2 regions of the Paenibacillus sp. FSL R5-0475 genome follow, and region 1 is predicted to be linked to the other one. Evidence: riboswitches for the same ligand, from Rfam matches in the RefSeq annotation. Region 1 holds a riboswitch; the other holds the start of a gene.
The links. Region 1 has a riboswitch for cyclic di-GMP ahead of MKX41_RS27855 (transglutaminase-like domain-containing protein). Riboswitches for the same ligand answer to the same signal wherever they lie in the genome.
Positions count from the first base shown of each region.

Region 2: linked by a shared signal. The riboswitch ahead of MKX41_RS23850 (NPCBM/NEW2 domain-containing protein) and the one ahead of MKX41_RS27855 (transglutaminase-like domain-containing protein) in region 1 are both predicted to bind cyclic di-GMP.

Region 1 covers NZ_JBBORK010000001.1:6,213,654-6,222,215, forward strand. Annotated here, with positions in the region: gene MKX41_RS27835 (phospholipid carrier-dependent glycosyltransferase) at 1-1,284, shown strand, start outside; gene MKX41_RS27840 (glycosyltransferase family 2 protein) at 1,385-2,365, shown strand; gene MKX41_RS27845 (GtrA family protein) at 2,355-2,759, shown strand; gene MKX41_RS27850 (class D sortase) at 2,793-3,443, shown strand; cyclic di-GMP riboswitch class I at 3,568-3,648, shown strand; cyclic di-GMP riboswitch class I at 3,757-3,837, shown strand; gene MKX41_RS27855 (transglutaminase-like domain-containing protein) at 3,851-4,660, shown strand; rRNA gene MKX41_RS27860 (16S ribosomal RNA) at 5,032-6,589, shown strand; rRNA gene MKX41_RS27865 (23S ribosomal RNA) at 6,822-8,562, shown strand, end outside.
Region 2 covers NZ_JBBORK010000001.1:5,330,904-5,339,465, forward strand. Annotated here, with positions in the region: gene MKX41_RS23850 (NPCBM/NEW2 domain-containing protein) at 1-4,778, opposite strand, end outside; cyclic di-GMP riboswitch class I at 4,933-5,019, opposite strand; gene MKX41_RS23855 (hypothetical protein) at 5,179-5,751, opposite strand; gene MKX41_RS23860 (EAL domain-containing protein) at 5,861-6,850, opposite strand; gene MKX41_RS23865 (Crp/Fnr family transcriptional regulator) at 6,900-7,583, opposite strand; gene MKX41_RS23870 (leucine-rich repeat domain-containing protein) at 7,703-8,554, shown strand.

The DNA of each region.
Region 1 (8,562 bases):
TCTAACTTTATGAATAGCACTTATTTTGACGAGATCTACCATGCACGGACAGCTTATGAATATACACACGGGATTGTGCCTTATGAGAACACGCATCCACCACTAGGCAAGCTATTGATCGCAGTAGGGATGGAACTGTTCGGAGTCAATCCTTTCGGCTGGCGTATTATCGGAACATTGTTCGGGATTGCCATGCTGCCTCTCATTTATGTAATGGCACTACGTCTCTTTAAAAAGAGCAAATACGCAGCACTTGCAGCTGGATTGTTCGCACTGGATTTCATGCATTTCACACAAACAAGAATCTCTACGATCGATGTATACGGAGTATTCTTCATCATGTTAATGTTTTATTTCATGCAGCGATATTACACTATGAATTTCTTCAGGCAGCCCTTAAGAAAAACGCTAATTCCGTTGTTCTGGTCCGGGCTATTCTTCGGAATTGGTGTCGCCTCCAAGTGGATTGTACTGTACGGAGGAGCTGGGCTGGCCATTATGCTAGCTATCTCGCTCTTCGAGCGCTACAGAGAATACCAAGCATCGGGACGGTTGCTCGCGGAAGGGAAGATCAAAGATAAGGAACTGCTGGGTACCTGTCGCGAAGCCGTAAATTCGTTCTGGAAGAATACCATTATTACGCTAGCAAGTTGTGTTGCATTCTTCGTAATCATACCGGTCATTATTTATAGTTTATCTTTTTTTCCGGGTTTATCTGCATCCGCAGAGGGCTTTACTATAAAAGGCTTGATTGATTCCCAAAAGAACATGTACAACTATCACAGTCAGCTTGTAGCTACACATCCTTTTGCTTCCTCCTGGTGGCAATGGCCGTTTATGAAGAGACCCGTCTGGTTCTTCAGTGGCAGTGAGGGATTGCCGCAAGGTCAGGTCAGCAGTATAGTGACTATGGGGAATCCGCTTATCTGGTGGACGGGGATTTTCGCAATGCTGGCAACACTGTGGATTACACTGAAACGCAAAGATAAGACCCTTTATATGATCTGGATCGCCTTTTTCTCACAATATGTTCCGTGGATGCTTGTCCCAAGGGAAACCTTTATCTACCATTATTTTGCTATGGTGCCTTTTATGATTCTTGGTATTGTATATATAATGAAGTTGCTAGATAGCAAATATCCTGAGGCTCGTTATTTTAGTTATGTCTATGTGGCTGTTGCTTTACTGCTCTTTGTCGCGTTCTACCCTGTCCTGTCAGGGATGCAGGTAAGCGGAGATTATGTGAAGAATATGCTGCGTTGGTTCCCATCTTGGGTTTTCTAAGATTTTTTTAAAATATCTATAACAATAAGTTTATGCTTACAGCGTTATTATGAAGTACAGAAAGATGTAACGCTCCATAAAGCTTTTAGGAGGAATAAAGGTGAAAGCCAGATATAGTGTAATTGTACCCATGTTCAATGAGGAGCAAGTAATTAGCGTTACTTACGAACGTTTGAAAAAAGTAATGGACGAATGCGGCGATACTTATGAGCTTGTCTTCGTTAATGACGGAAGTCGTGATCGTTCGGCCCAGATGATTCGGGAGATCAGTGATCGGGATGAATGCGTCAAGCTAATTGACTTCTCGCGTAATTTCGGACATCAGGTAGCGATTACAGCTGGCATGGACTATGCCGAAGGTCAAGCGGTTGTTGTTATTGACGCTGACCTTCAAGATCCACCGGAGGTCATTTTGCAAATGATCGAGAAGTGGAAAGAGGGTTATGACGTTGTGTATGCGAAGCGGCTGAAGCGCCGTGGAGAAACGATGTTCAAAAAGGTAACGGCCAAGATCTTTTATCGATTGCTCAGCAGCATGACAAGTGTAGACATTCCCACGGACACAGGTGATTTTCGTCTTATTGATCGTAAGGTATGTGATGTCTTGCGAGGTCTCAAGGAAAAAAACCGGTATGTCAGAGGTTTAGTGAGCTGGGTCGGCTTCAAGCAGACGATGGTGGAATATGAGCGAGAAGAACGATTTGCAGGAGAAACTAAGTATCCTCTTAAGAAAATGATTCGTTTTGCGCTGGATGGGATCACTTCCTTTTCGCATAAGCCACTTAAGATTGCTACGTATGTCGGATTCTTTCTTTCCTTCTCCAGCTTTCTCTATTTATTCTTCGTATTGTTTCAAAGAATCTTTTTCACCTCATGGACGGTTCCAGGTTGGGCTTCCATTGTAGGGGTCAATTTGCTCTTTAACGGTATCGTTCTGATGCTGTTAGGTGTAATCGGTGAGTATATTGGACGGATTTATGACGAGTCTAAGGATAGACCGTTGTATATTGTCAGTGAGACTATAGGATATCGTGACGAAGAAGAAGTGGATCGCCGGAAGGATTACAAAGATGTCAGATAAGAACTTTCGGACTGCTTTCATACAGTTTCTCAAATTTAATGCTGTAGGTCTGGTAAATACCCTCATTGATTTCGTAATCTTTACATTACTGAACTCACTTGGGATGGTATATGCGTTGGCACAGGTGATTTCTTATAGTGCAGGGACAGCGAACAGCTTTATTTTGAATAAAAAAGTAACCTTCAAGGATCGTGATCGTGGCAATAAAGAGGGTTTTGATAAGACGCAGTTGCTGAAGTTTATCGTACTGAATCTGGTAGTACTCGGAATATCGCTGTTGCTAATGCATCTGTTGACTGACAAACTAGGCATTCAAGTGTTGATCTCTAAGGTATTAGTAACGTTTGTGACGGTGATCATTAACTTCTTCGGAAGTCGTAAATGGGTATTCTAAAGTTCAGTAGAACAATCTACGGAGGTGAAAATCATGCGTAAATTCTCGTATGTGCTCATACTGGCGGGGATCCTTATCATGCTCTATCCAAAAGCTAACGAATGGTATAACGACTGGCAGCAGGATAAGCTATTAGAATCGGCTGAACTGAGCACCAGTGAAAGTACTCCACCACCTGATCTGAAGAGCAGATATGCCGAGGTCACTCAGCTACTAGCGGAGGAATCAGCTCTAGATGCACAAGCACAGCCGCAAGAAACAGAAAAGCCGGAACCAGAAATTGAAGTGGGTGGCAAAGTTATCGCATTAATTGAGATCGATAAGATCGATCTGAAGCTGCCTGTATTAGAAGGGGCTACTAAAGCGAATATGAAGCATGCCGCGGCCCATATGAAAGAAACAACTCCAATAGGAGAAATAGGGAACGCCGCAATAGCTGCACATAGAGCTAGAACTACGGGCAGATTGTTTAACAGATTGAATGAGGTTGTGATTGGGGATACGATTACGGTAAAGACTAGCGATCAGACTTATAATTACGAGGTTTATGATATTTCTGTTGTACTTCCTAGTGATGTGTCTGTTCTAGACGGGAATAACAAAGATAAAATTCTTACTCTAATTACGTGTGACCCACTAGTAGATCCTACACATCGTTTGATTGTTCATGCCAAGCTTTCCTAATCGTTGACGAGAAATAACAAGAGAATTCAAATACAGAGAAATAACTATAAAATAATAGTAAATCTAGCAATTTTGTTCTTGTTTACGAGGATAAATATGGTAGTATAAGACTATAAAAGCTAAACACGATAAACGGCAAACCTATCGAAAGGTAGGGACGCAAAGCTAAAGGGCCTTCCCGTAAGGATGGCAGCCAGTTACCGAATGAAGAGGCTTTTTTTGTTTTTATAAAATATATAAGAATCTTAGATTCATATTTCTACTTGGACTGATTCTCTTAATTTGTCTAGTGAAATTAGAACAGATAGAGCTTATACGATAACGGCAAACCTATCGAAAGGTAGGGACGCAAAGCTAAAGGGCCTTCCCGAAAGGATGGCAGCCAGCTACCGAAAGGGGTTTTATCCGTGAAAAAGGTTTATTTTATGATGGTGGCGCTGTTCGTACTGATTACTGCGGTTCCGGTAAGCACAGCTCAAGCCGCAAGTGTAGATGCAAGCTGGTTGATTACATCGAAAGTGGCTCAAGGTGTTATTGGAATTAACTATGATATTCCGAAAGATAAAAGAATCAAACTCATGATCACTAAAGACAACAGCAGCTATACATATAACTTATATGCTTCTGGACAAGCTGAGGACTTCCCTTTACAACAAGGTAATGGTACTTATAAGGTTTCTGTTCTTGAGAACACAACCGGCAATAAATACAAAGCGTTATATTCCGAAGTAGTAGACGTAACCATGAGTGACTCGAATTCCGTATATTTGGGCTCCGTACAGAATGTGAAATGGAGTTCTTCTGATAAAGCGATCCTTAAGGCAAAAGAGCTTACAAAAGGCAAAACAACAGATGAAGAGAAAGTTAAGGCAATCTATAACTATATAGTTGCTAATGTACAATACGATTATTCTCTTGCTAATAATGTAACAACAGATTACATTCCGAACATTAACAACACTTTGAATACTAAAAAAGGAATCTGCTATGACTATGCTTCTCTTTTTGCCGCAATGCTGCGTAGTGTAGATGTGCCTGCTAAATTGGTGATGGGGAATACTAGCTACGTTACGCAATACCATGCATGGAATGAAGTGTTGATGGATGGGAAATGGGTTACTATTGATACAACGGTAGATGCATCGTCAGCGAAGAGTAAGAAGAATACGGATTTTATTAAGGCTTCAAGTAAGTATACTGCAGCAAAATACTATTAATTTGCATCGCTAGATTCATAACTCTATTAAATAAACAACCAGCTTAATTATTAAGCTAGTTGTTTATTTTTCTATTAGGGGTTGCTTTTCTATGAATAGATAGGTTATTATAGTTAAGCGTTGTTAGACAGCGTACAGGCAATGTTTGAGAGAGTTATATAAACGGCTTTCGAAAAATAAAGCTTGCATTACTGAGAACAACATGATATATTATAAGAGTTGCTGCTGAGACATTAAACGGCGCCAACGAGAACTTGATCTTTGAAAACTGAACAACGAGTGAGTAGGAAATCACGAAAGTGATATCCGAAATTAGAGAATTAATTTTCTCGTCAGATGTTTCAAAATGAGCATATCGCTCTTTTCAATACTAATTGGAGAGTTTGATCCTGGCTCAGGACGAACGCTGGCGGCGTGCCTAATACATGCAAGTCGAGCGGAGTTATTTTGAAAGCTTGCTTTCAAAATAACTTAGCGGCGGACGGGTGAGTAACACGTAGGCAACCTGCCCCTTAGACTGGGATAACTACCGGAAACGGTAGCTAATACCGGATAATTTCTTTTTTCTCCTGAAGAAAGAATGAAAGACGGAGCAATCTGTCACTGAGGGATGGGCCTGCGGCGCATTAGCTAGTTGGTGGGGTAACGGCCCACCAAGGCGACGATGCGTAGCCGACCTGAGAGGGTGAACGGCCACACTGGGACTGAGACACGGCCCAGACTCCTACGGGAGGCAGCAGTAGGGAATCTTCCGCAATGGACGAAAGTCTGACGGAGCAACGCCGCGTGAGTGATGAAGGTTTTCGGATCGTAAAGCTCTGTTGCCAGGGAAGAACGTCCGGTAGAGTAACTGCTATCGGAGTGACGGTACCTGAGAAGAAAGCCCCGGCTAACTACGTGCCAGCAGCCGCGGTAATACGTAGGGGGCAAGCGTTGTCCGGAATTATTGGGCGTAAAGCGCGCGCAGGCGGTCATTTAAGTCTGGTGTTTAAACCTTGGGCTCAACCTGAGGTCGCACTGGAAACTGGGTGACTTGAGTACAGAAGAGGAAAGTGGAATTCCACGTGTAGCGGTGAAATGCGTAGATATGTGGAGGAACACCAGTGGCGAAGGCGACTTTCTGGGCTGTAACTGACGCTGAGGCGCGAAAGCGTGGGGAGCAAACAGGATTAGATACCCTGGTAGTCCACGCCGTAAACGATGAGTGCTAGGTGTTAGGGGTTTCGATACCCTTGGTGCCGAAGTTAACACAGTAAGCACTCCGCCTGGGGAGTACGGTCGCAAGACTGAAACTCAAAGGAATTGACGGGGACCCGCACAAGCAGTGGAGTATGTGGTTTAATTCGAAGCAACGCGAAGAACCTTACCAGGTCTTGACATCCCTCTGAATCCACTAGAGATAGTGGCGGCCTTCGGGACAGAGGAGACAGGTGGTGCATGGTTGTCGTCAGCTCGTGTCGTGAGATGTTGGGTTAAGTCCCGCAACGAGCGCAACCCTTAACTTTAGTTGCCAGCAGGTTAAGCTGGGCACTCTAGAGTGACTGCCGGTGACAAACCGGAGGAAGGTGGGGATGACGTCAAATCATCATGCCCCTTATGACCTGGGCTACACACGTACTACAATGGCCGGTACAACGGGAAGCGAAACCGCGAGGTGAAGCCAATCCCATCAAAGCCGGTCTCAGTTCGGATTGCAGGCTGCAACTCGCCTGCATGAAGTCGGAATTGCTAGTAATCGCGGATCAGCATGCCGCGGTGAATACGTTCCCGGGTCTTGTACACACCGCCCGTCACACCACGAGAGTTTACAACACCCGAAGTCGGTGGGGTAACCCGCAAGGGAGCCAGCCGCCGAAGGTGGGGTAGATGATTGGGGTGAAGTCGTAACAAGGTAGCCGTATCGGAAGGTGCGGCTGGATCACCTCCTTTCTATGGAGAATCGTCTTCTGCAATGAAGACATTCAAATCGGAAGTTAAGCTTCCAAAATCTCAGGTTTAGGCCTGTTACTCACTCGTTGCTCAGTTTTGAGAGTTTAAGCTCTCAGTAAGACTTGATCCTTGAAAACTGGATACCGAAACGAATTTGCGTTTTAGAACATCTTTTAGCAACTTGTGTAAACAAGTAAATGTTATTAGTGAGATTTTTCTTAGGAAAAATCAAGGTTAAGCTAATAAGAGCACACGGAGGATGCCTAGGCGCCAGGAGCCGACGAAGGACGTGGCGAACAACGAAACTGCCTCGGGGAGCTGTAAGCAAGCTTTGATCCGGGGGTGTCCGAATGGGGAAACCCAGCTGTGGTAATTCGCAGTTACTCATCTCTGAACACATAGGAGATGTAGAGGCAGACCAGGGGAACTGAAACATCTAAGTACCCTGAGGAAGAGAAAACAATAGTGATTCCGTCAGTAGCGGCGAGCGAACGCGGAACAGCCTAAACCTAAGAGCTTGCTCTTAGGGGTTGTGGGACGTCTCACATGGAGTTACAAAGGAATATGGTAGGTGAAGAGGTCTGGAAAGGCCCGCGATAGAGGTAAAAGCCCTGTAGCCTAAACTGTGTTCTCTCCGAGACGGATCCCGAGTAGTGCGGGGCACGTGAAACCCCGTATGAATCCAGCAGGACCATCTGCTAAGGCTAAATACTACCTGGCGACCGATAGTGAAACAGTACCGTGAGGGAAAGGTGAAAAGCACCCCGGAAGGGGAGTGAAATAGAACCTGAAACCGTGTGCTTACAAAAAGTCAGAGCCCTATCTATGGGTGATGGCGTGCCTTTTGTAGAATGAACCGGCGAGTTACGTTTAACATGCAAGGTTAAGTCGAGAAGACGGAGCCGCAGCGAAAGCGAGTCTGAATAGGGCGATTGAGTATGTGGACGTAGACCCGAAACCGTGTGATCTACCCCTGTCCAGGGTGAAGGTGCGGTAACACGCACTGGAGGCCCGAACCCACGCATGTTGAAAAATGCGGGGATGAGGTGGGGGTAGCGGAGAAATTCCAATCGAACTCGGAGATAGCTGGTTCTCCCCGAAATAGCTTTAGGGCTAGCCTCGGTATAAGAGTAGTGGAGGTAGAGCACTGATTGGGTGCGGGGTCCGCAAGGATTACCAAGCTCAGTCAAACTCCGAATGCCATATACTTATTGCCGGGAGTCAGACAGTGAGTGCTAAGATCCATTGTCAAAAGGGAAACAGCCCAGACCATCAGCTAAGGTCCCCAAGTGTGTGTTAAGTGGGAAAGGATGTGGAGTTGCACAGACAACCAGGATGTTGGCTTAGAAGCAGCCACCATTGAAAGAGTGCGTAATAGCTCACTGGTCGAGTGACTCTGCGCCGAAAATGTAACGGGGCTAAACACACCACCGAAGCTATGGCTAGATACGTATGTATCTGGGGTAGGGGAGCGTTGTATGTGGGTTGAAGGTGTACCGTAAGGAGCGCTGGACAGCATACAAGTGAGAATGCCGGTATGAGTAACGAAAAGATCAGTGAGAATCTGATCCGCCGAAAGCCCAAGGTTTCCTGAGGAAGGCTCGTCCGCTCAGGGTAAGTCGGGACCTAAGGCGAGGCCGAAAGGCGTAGTCGAAGGACAACAGTTTGAAATTACTGTACCACCGTAATCCGCTATGAGCGATGGGGTGACGCAGGAGGGTAGTGACGCGGACTGATGGATATGTCCGTCTAAGCAGTGAGGCTGATGTGTAGGCAAATCCGCACATCGTTAAGGCTGGGCTGTGATGGGGAGCGAAAATTACAGTAGCGAAGGTCATGATCTCACACTGCCAAGAAAAGCCTCTAGCCAGGAGAAGGTGCCCGTACCGCAAACCGACACAGGTAGGCGAGAAGAGAATTCTAAGGCGCGCGGAAGAACTCTCGTTAAGGAACTCGGCAAAATGACCCCGTAA
Region 2 (8,562 bases), 880 kb from region 1:
TGTGCTCCAATCCCTCTCTCGTAGGACACTACTTGATTGCTCTTATCGGTTAATCTCAGCGTATTGGTACTAATAGATTTATCCTTCAAAGGTGCGGTATAGCTGTTCTGAGTAGAATTCCAGTCGTAATCCGTTAGATACGTAAAGTCTGTCATATCGACCACGGCAATGGTTCTAGTCTTTGTCGTCATATTCCCATCACTATCGGTTACAGTGTACGTGATCGGATACTTTCCAGCTCTGTTAAATTTAACTTGATCTTCACCCGTAACCCTTACTTGTGCCGTCAAGTCACCATCTTCTGAATCTGTTGCCGAATAGTCTGCTCCTACTGCTATCGCTTGGCCCACTTTGGTAGATACTGATTTAGCTATGGTAAGCTCCGGGGTACTGTTCAGAATTATAAACTTCGCATCCGCGAAATCACCGTGATCTGATGCATTTCCGTTGCCTGCATTGTCTAATACCAATTTCAATTCACTTACACCCTTCACAGGGATTCGAGCTAGTTTGGCTTCCGTGCCAAATTTCATCAGTCCGCTGTTATACACTTCTACCCCATCGACGAAAATTTTGAAGATCACACTAGAGTTGTTTTGCTCCGGGATATTTCTATCAACCCCTACAAACGTTTCAAAATATTCATAGTTTGCGCCCGCTAGATTATATACAATCTCAGAGTTAGCATGCGTTCCTAAGCCCTTAGCGAACTCTTTGGTTACGCCATTTACAAGTAGTTTAATCGGATTGTTAGAACTTGCCTTATCCTTACGAACAACATTATAATCCGTTCTTGCCGACTGCCAAGCTGTATCACTCAAGTATTTACTAGCGCTATACACAACGATTGTTCTGGTCTGCACAGCTGTATTCCCATCCCGGTCTGTAACTGACAGTTCGACGTTGTAAGTGCCTGTTTTGCTTGAAGTGAAACCATTCGGACTTACCTCAACGGCTCCAATCAAGTTACCATCTTCCTTATCAACGGCTGTAACACCGGTCAAAACATCAAAGTCACTGTTCAGCTCAATAAACGTTGTCTCTTCAGGCACTGTGATAGTAGGCTTGCTTGAAGTATTCGTAAACTTCGCATCCGCCCATACCGTATGATCTGAAGCATTGCCGTCTGTAGCATCTGTGGTAACCAGCTTCACTTCTCGCGCGCCTGTCACAGGTATTTTCACAAATTCATGCTCTGTCCCTGCCCGGAAAACATCGCTCGTGAATTTCTTCTCTCCATCTACATACACTTCAAAGGTTGCAGAGGATGGCTTTCCTTTCATCGCTTGATCGATCCCGATGTAGTTTTCAAAGAAGTCATAACCTTTACCCTCAATATCATAAACAACTTCAGAGTTCGCATGTACACCGATTCCCTTGGTATAGGTCGCAGCTAACCCTTGTCGAACAAGGGTGATGATTCCACCAGAAACGGCTTTGTCTTTCTTTAATTCACCCCAACCAACAACGACTGACTTGGCAGTAAGATCCGAAAGATAAGCATAGTCACTCGTTACCGTAACCAGTGTAGTTTTGGTTTCTGTAACCCCTTCGTTCTTCACTTCATATACCACTTCGTAGTCGCCTTTTTGCGTTACATCAACGGTATTTGCTTTCAGGGTGACATTAGCAGTAATATCGTTCCCTTGGTAGTTAGTCGCTTTTACATAGTTCATCGGATCAAAAGTTTGATTAAGCTTTAACGTAATTTGATCTTCAACAGACAGCGCTGGCTTGAAGGCTTTAACCTGTACCGGCTTCAGTGGGCTCAGCTTCTTATCATAACCAACGATCTTGTACGTATAATTGATGCTGCTATCTACATTCGTGTCCACGAACTGGTCAGTCCCAGTAAACCCTACTAACTTATCGTCTCTATACACCTCATAACCTAAGAAATCTTTCTTAAGATCCTTATCTATACTGAAGCTTAATGTGTTCGATTTAGCAGTAGTGTTAGGCGTGATATTAACCTTTATCGCAACATTCTTATCTGCTATTCCTGTTCCCTCATAATGAACCACTGAATTGTTTAAATACCAGAGCTTTTTCGGTGCTGGGTATTTAGCTAACTTCTCTTTCGTTTCAGGATTCACAGTGAAGCCATGTCTGGCAAAATAGCTACTTAGGTCTAACCCCAGCACTTCAGAGGAGAACTCCACCAAATACTGCTGCTTGGAATTGTCGCCGTTCGGAAGGGAGACCTTCCGCTCGCGGTACAGCTTGGTCAGTTCTGTCCAGTAACCCGGATGCGCTAATTCTAACTGCCAATAGGCACCGAGCTGTGCAAATAAGCCCTGCTGATTCATAACCACTTTATTTTCTTCGATTACATATTTATAAATATCACTTTCAAAAGGAATACGAGTATCCATCGAGTCCGCATAGACTGACATCAGCATAGACACCATATTATTGGTTACTTCACCATATTCTCGTTCACCCATCGCCAAGCGATGCCCTATTTCATGATTCAATCCCCATCCTGGATAGACTTTGTTAAAATCACCTAACATCGTCCCTACGGTCCCAATTTGTATCCCTGTATGATCTCCCGCTGCATACATCGCACCATAAGGCTGCATCAATCGGATGTTCTCACGAATTAGCTTCGCATCATGAATCACACTACTGCCATCCAAGCCATAGAAGTCAAAGATCGTCTTCATCCAAGTATCATAGCCGGTGACGGTACCCAGCGGGTCATTTCCTTGCGTAATAAACTTGTTATAAGCTTCTGTCGCAGTTCCTGTGAAAATAACATGATCGCTGACCATTTCCACCACATCGATGAGCTCGCGATCTTGAACATTTGGATGCGCTGCCTTATCTTCATCTAATTTTTGTTTATAGGTGGTTAAGAAGGCTTTAAATTGTTCAGGATCTGTAGTCCTGGTCATCATAGGGATCTTGGTAAGCCCCTCGAACCGGATCATAGGTGCTTTACCTTGTTCCTCTGCTGTATATGGATTGACGATATACACTGTACCGCCTTTAGTCACTTCATGTGCATAATAACTATTCGTAGCAAATTCAGGAACGGTTATAATATTCTTACCTGGACGCAATTGCACACCTCTAGCCCAAACATTCCAAGCCGCCTCTTGTTGAGAAAAGACTAAAGAAGGTAGTTTATCGCTCGAAGCTGCGTCCACATAAACGTTGATCGTATCTCCAGGCATTGAAACGAGACCTGTAGGCTGGTTGTTCGTACCGAAACCAATTCTCAGGTTTTCCTGCGCATGCTTTTTCATATCTCCACGTTGTTCCGCCTCAATGAGGGTGCCTTCAGTTTGAACTTCACCATTCACTAGCTTCTTAGCTAAATCCAAAGAATCTTTCAGGATTGGATAGAGCGGATGTACTTTTGCCGCTTCTTCTAATTCATTGATTGCTTCGACGCTATTATAAGCAGGAACAACCGCACTCATCGTGCCATCTGTGAAAATACCATTTACAGCTTCGCTTACTTTATCTTCTGTATAAAATCTAAATTCAGCCGCAAAAGGTCTGTTGATATTGGCTTTTGTGAACTTGAATTTCAATCTTTTAAACTTCGTAGGTTCGAATTTAAACTCCAGAAAATCATTCGTACTAGTCGCGGTTCCGCTAGATACGAGTTGGAAGGTCTCTCCCTTACTTGTTTCTGATGCATAAATTTCAAAAGCCTCTGGGAAGCCTTTGCGGTTATCTCTAGCCAGGAAAGCCAATCTATCTAGTACTTTCGCTTGCGCTAATTCAAACACGACTTCATTCGTGAAGCTGTCATCATTGTTTTTGTTCGTTTCCCAGTGTGTATTCGGCTGGTCATCGAGCATGTATTCCGGTTTCGTACCTGGATAGCTCCCACCGTTCACCGTTACTTTTGATACATTAGAGTTGGGCATTCTATAAGCTTCGCTATAGGCATTTTCGTATGCTGTACCATAGCCTTTTAGCTTCGAAACCTTAGCCGCTGTTGCCTCTATTTGATGATTCTCCAGAAGTACTTTTGCATTCTCTATATCTGCTTGAAACTGCGCGTACAGTGGATGTGTCTGTACTTCTTGTTCTAAAGCCGTTAATTTCTCCACCGTATTAAATGCTGTGCTAGCTTGACTCAAGGTATCATCTGTAAATAAATTTTTCATTTTAGCGGATACGGTATCTTCTTTGTAAAAAGAAAACTCAGCTGCACTCGCCCAATCTTGGTTAGCTTTTTTGAAGACAAATTTAAGTCTCTTGAAGGCTGTGGGTGCAAACTGAATCTCTACTACGTCACCTGCTCCGCCTTTATATTCTCCAGAGGATACTAGCGTATAATCGCCTGCATCCGTAGTTGAGCCATAAATATCAAATTCCTGAGCAAACCCCTTCCCCTTTGCACTGGATTGTCTTGCAGCGTATACGATGCTATTTAATTCAGTGGACTCATTGAAAACAAAGACAACCTCATTCGTGAACGTTGAACTGTTCGGTTTGCCCGTTTCCCAATGCGTACTCATATCGCCATCAATAGCCTTAGCTATAGGTGAACCTGAGTAGTTGCCACCGTTATTGGTAATGGATTTAATATTCGCAGGATTCATTCTAAAAACATCATTATAAGCGCTTAGGATAGCCTTGCCGTAGAGATCAAACGGAATAACTGACGCATTGCTGAATAGGTCAGCCTTGCTTTGTACTACAGTGTTCACTACACTTACCTTGCTTACATCACTTGCTAAAGCATAACCTGCCTCACTCGAAAAACTAGCTAACATGGCTGCTGATGTAGCGATCGCAATCATTTTTTTCATTTTTTCTACCCCCCAGATGTAATATGAATCTCTTCCGTGCCTAAAAATAGGCACAAAAAAAACTACCCCAAAAGAGTAGCTTGATTGCGTATAAAGTCGCATAAAAACTAAGACTTAATTTTTATTAAACTTTAACAAAAAGCGTAATACACTCTTTGGCAGCTGGCTGACAATAGTTATGATAACCTTAGTCCCTATAGCTTTGCGTCCCTACATTTCCATAGGTTTGCCTATGAAGTTTCGAATACATTACAAAGAGTAACATAACGCTACATCTGATCGCATGATTAATTGGTATGAAATCCGAATAGGTAATTGCAATTACTTTTTCTATCGTGATAGATATTCTTTATCGAGTATCCCGGAAGAGAGTGAGGACACTTTAGGACTGGAGGTCTACTTAACTCCCCGCACCAAACAAACGCCGGAACCAATTCCACACATCGCCCGTGATGGGAATTAACCCGAAGCCATGCTCGCCAACTGCGATTAGACCATATGCCCATTGGCCAATAGCTACTGCTCCCCCAGCAATCCGTCCTATGGCTACCGCCCCAAATGCCGTATCACCTATGGCGACAGCCCCCAACGCTTTTTCGGCTATCGCGATCGCGCCTACAGCCACTCCTGCAATGGCAATCGCCCCAGCTGCGAAGCCAAGCCAGCTAATGGCTATCGCTCCAAGGGCTAACCACATTCCTAGTGATATTGCACCCACTGATAGAACCCCTACGCTTATCGCACCTATGGAAATCAAGCCTACAGCTACATCTCCAATAGCAATTAATCCAACAGCTGTCTTCACTTGTGGCTTGCTTCCGTGACCATACCCCTGACCTGAGTATCGACCCAAATTGCTGCGAATACTTACCACCGGAAATGATGGAGACGGCCATTGATAATCAATTTCTCGTCCACCTAACCCTCTAGAATCCGCCCAGTGTGTGATGTACTTATGCCATTTCATATCCATCCCGTCCCCCTTCTCAATTACCTTAATTATACAACCCCGGGGGTTGGCTGTACTCAGACTCTGACCTGAAATTCATCTCATCCTCTAGACGGAGTTATACTCATTAGGATCACTGTTTGGGAATAGGATCAGGCTTTCCAAATAAATATCCCTGAAACAACTGATAACCACTCTGCTTAAGCCATTCAAAGTCCTCTCTAAACTCCACACCTTCTGCTAAAGGAACGGATTGGATTTCTAAAGCTTTTTCTAAAAATTGTTTAGCTATTTTCTGTTTGTTCAGATCGCTGGACACACCCTGAACATATTTCATATCCAGCTTCATGTAATGGGGTTTAAGCTCCAATAACATCTCGATCGTGCTGAAGCCCTCGCCAACATCATCTAAAGCGTATTCAAATCCCCGATCCTTGTAATATGTCAAAATAGCTTTCAAATGAGCGAGATCATCCACTTTCTCCGTCTCAACAACTTCAAAAACAAAAAGAGAGGGATCGACGCCTAATTGATTGGCCAGTTCAACGGTTGATCTTAAGCAGAACTCTGGCGCGTAGATCGACGTTGGGATAAAATTAATAAACGTTTTTTTATTTAAGGGTGCAGCATATTTTACAGCAGTCATTCTACATAACCGGTCTAAAGCATATAAACGCCCACGATTCCGTGCCGCCGCAAAAATCTCATTAGGATAGATAAGGGACCCATCTTCTTTTTTAAATCTGGATAGGAGCTCGTATGCAAAAACCTCTTCCCGTATGTTCACAATCGGTTGGAAGTGACAAGTAACTAAGCCCTTAGTTATAACCTCATCAATCCACTCCATATCAAGTACAGTGGGTAATTCGGATAGAGGTCTCCATGTTTGGTCATCTATACGGAATTCAAACTGCTCCGACTCCATATGGTCATTACAGAAATCTAGAAAATCCCGCACCCCAGCCTCCTTAATCGTAATCACATTTTCTTCTACCTTATGTATCGTATTACTTCTACTCAAGTGATGAATAACCTCAGGTAAAATCCTTAGATTAAGCTCACCATGAGCCTTGATTTCAAAATTCAGCTCTCTTACTACACAATGATTACATGCCACATTCATAACCCCTTTAATAATCAATTCTCTGAAAAAGATCCAGGAACTGCTCTTCTCAATCGAAATCCGTATACTCTAGTAAATACGTCGGGTCTAACACGGTGATCTGCTGATGTTGAATATCAATAATCTTTTGCTCTTGCAGATCTTTAAGCACAAGGGTAGCTGTCTCCCTTAGCGTTCCGATCATATCCGCGAACTGCTGATGGGTCAATCGAAGATCAATCCTCTGTTTGCCTTGCTCCTCTACTCCGAATCTTTGGTATAGTCTTCTTAGTGTAAATATCGCACGCGCTCTCGCATCATGAAATTTCATTTCGTGTAATAACCGATTCGATAAAAATAAACGGTCCATTTGCAGCAGCATCAATTGTTCCTTAATCAACGGGTAATCGGCAAGCATCTGCTCAAAAGGCTCACGTTTAATCACAAATAATACAGTATCATTCATAGCCACCGCAGACAGCACTCTTATATTGGAGGGATGGATCACTTCCAGATCGCCAAATAAATCGCCTTTTCCAAAAAGATCTACGGTATGCTCTTTCCCTTTTGTGGTAGCGTACACCCTTATAATCCCCGAATAGATAATGTAGGCATGATCCCCCGGATCTGATTCTGTAAACACTAGAGTCCCCTTGGAATATGCCTTATAAGTGAAAAATCTTGAGACCGCCTTGATCTCCTCCGAGGGTAAACCCTGAAAAAAGCGAATGCCAGTCCAAAAAGAAGCTTCCATCTCATTATTCCTTTCTAAAACATTCCATAGTTTTGTATGCCAACATACTGATAATAAATCATCATCCTGTTATATTCTATCGTAACGATGCCAAAACCAATAACAAAGGAGAACCTTCCATGAGATATAATTTTGACGGAAAAGGACTTACAGAAACGCCAGAGATCGTGTTTGAGAGCAATCCTCTACTAGAACTGAGCATGTACAACAACCATCTTAAAGAAATCCCTGACCAGCTCTTCCTTCATGACGAATTAGAGGTACTTAATTATGCGGTTAATGAAATCGAACAGTTATCCGAGAACATCGGTCGCTTAGTTCACCTAAGAATGTTGGATTTAGGCCATAATCGACTGAAGGCGTTGCCGGAGACAATTGGCAGACTGCAGGGGTTAGATTCTTTTCTATACCTAAGTAATAATCAGTTCGAACAGCTGCCGGAGCAGCTTTGTAATCTCCAGAAACTCAAGTATCTGAACGTAACAGATAATCATCTCAAGCAATTGCCTACCCGTATAGGCGAAATGAGCAGTCTAATTGAACTGCGGCTTTATTATAATCAGCTAGAACGTCTACCTGATTCGATCACACAAATTAAAGGGTTAAGAGAGATTCATCTTTATGGTAATCAACTGGTCGTATTGCCAGAGCATTTGGGTGCTTTAGAAGAACTGCGGATACTCGATATGAGTGATAATCGAATCACTGAACTGCCCTCATCCATCGGTAAACTAAGCAAGTTAAGAAGACTTAACCTTCGAAAAAATAAACTGAATAAGCTACCTGAGGAAATAGGTCAATTAAGCAGCCTTGTTGAACTTGATTTAAGAGATAATAACCTGCAAGAAATCCCGAATTCCCTTTTACAGCTTGAGCGATTAGAGAAACTGGATCTAAGATGGAATCATAGCTTGAAGGGAACAGATATTTTAGAGCAATTAGAGCAAAGAGGATGTATCGTATATAAATAACAAAAAAG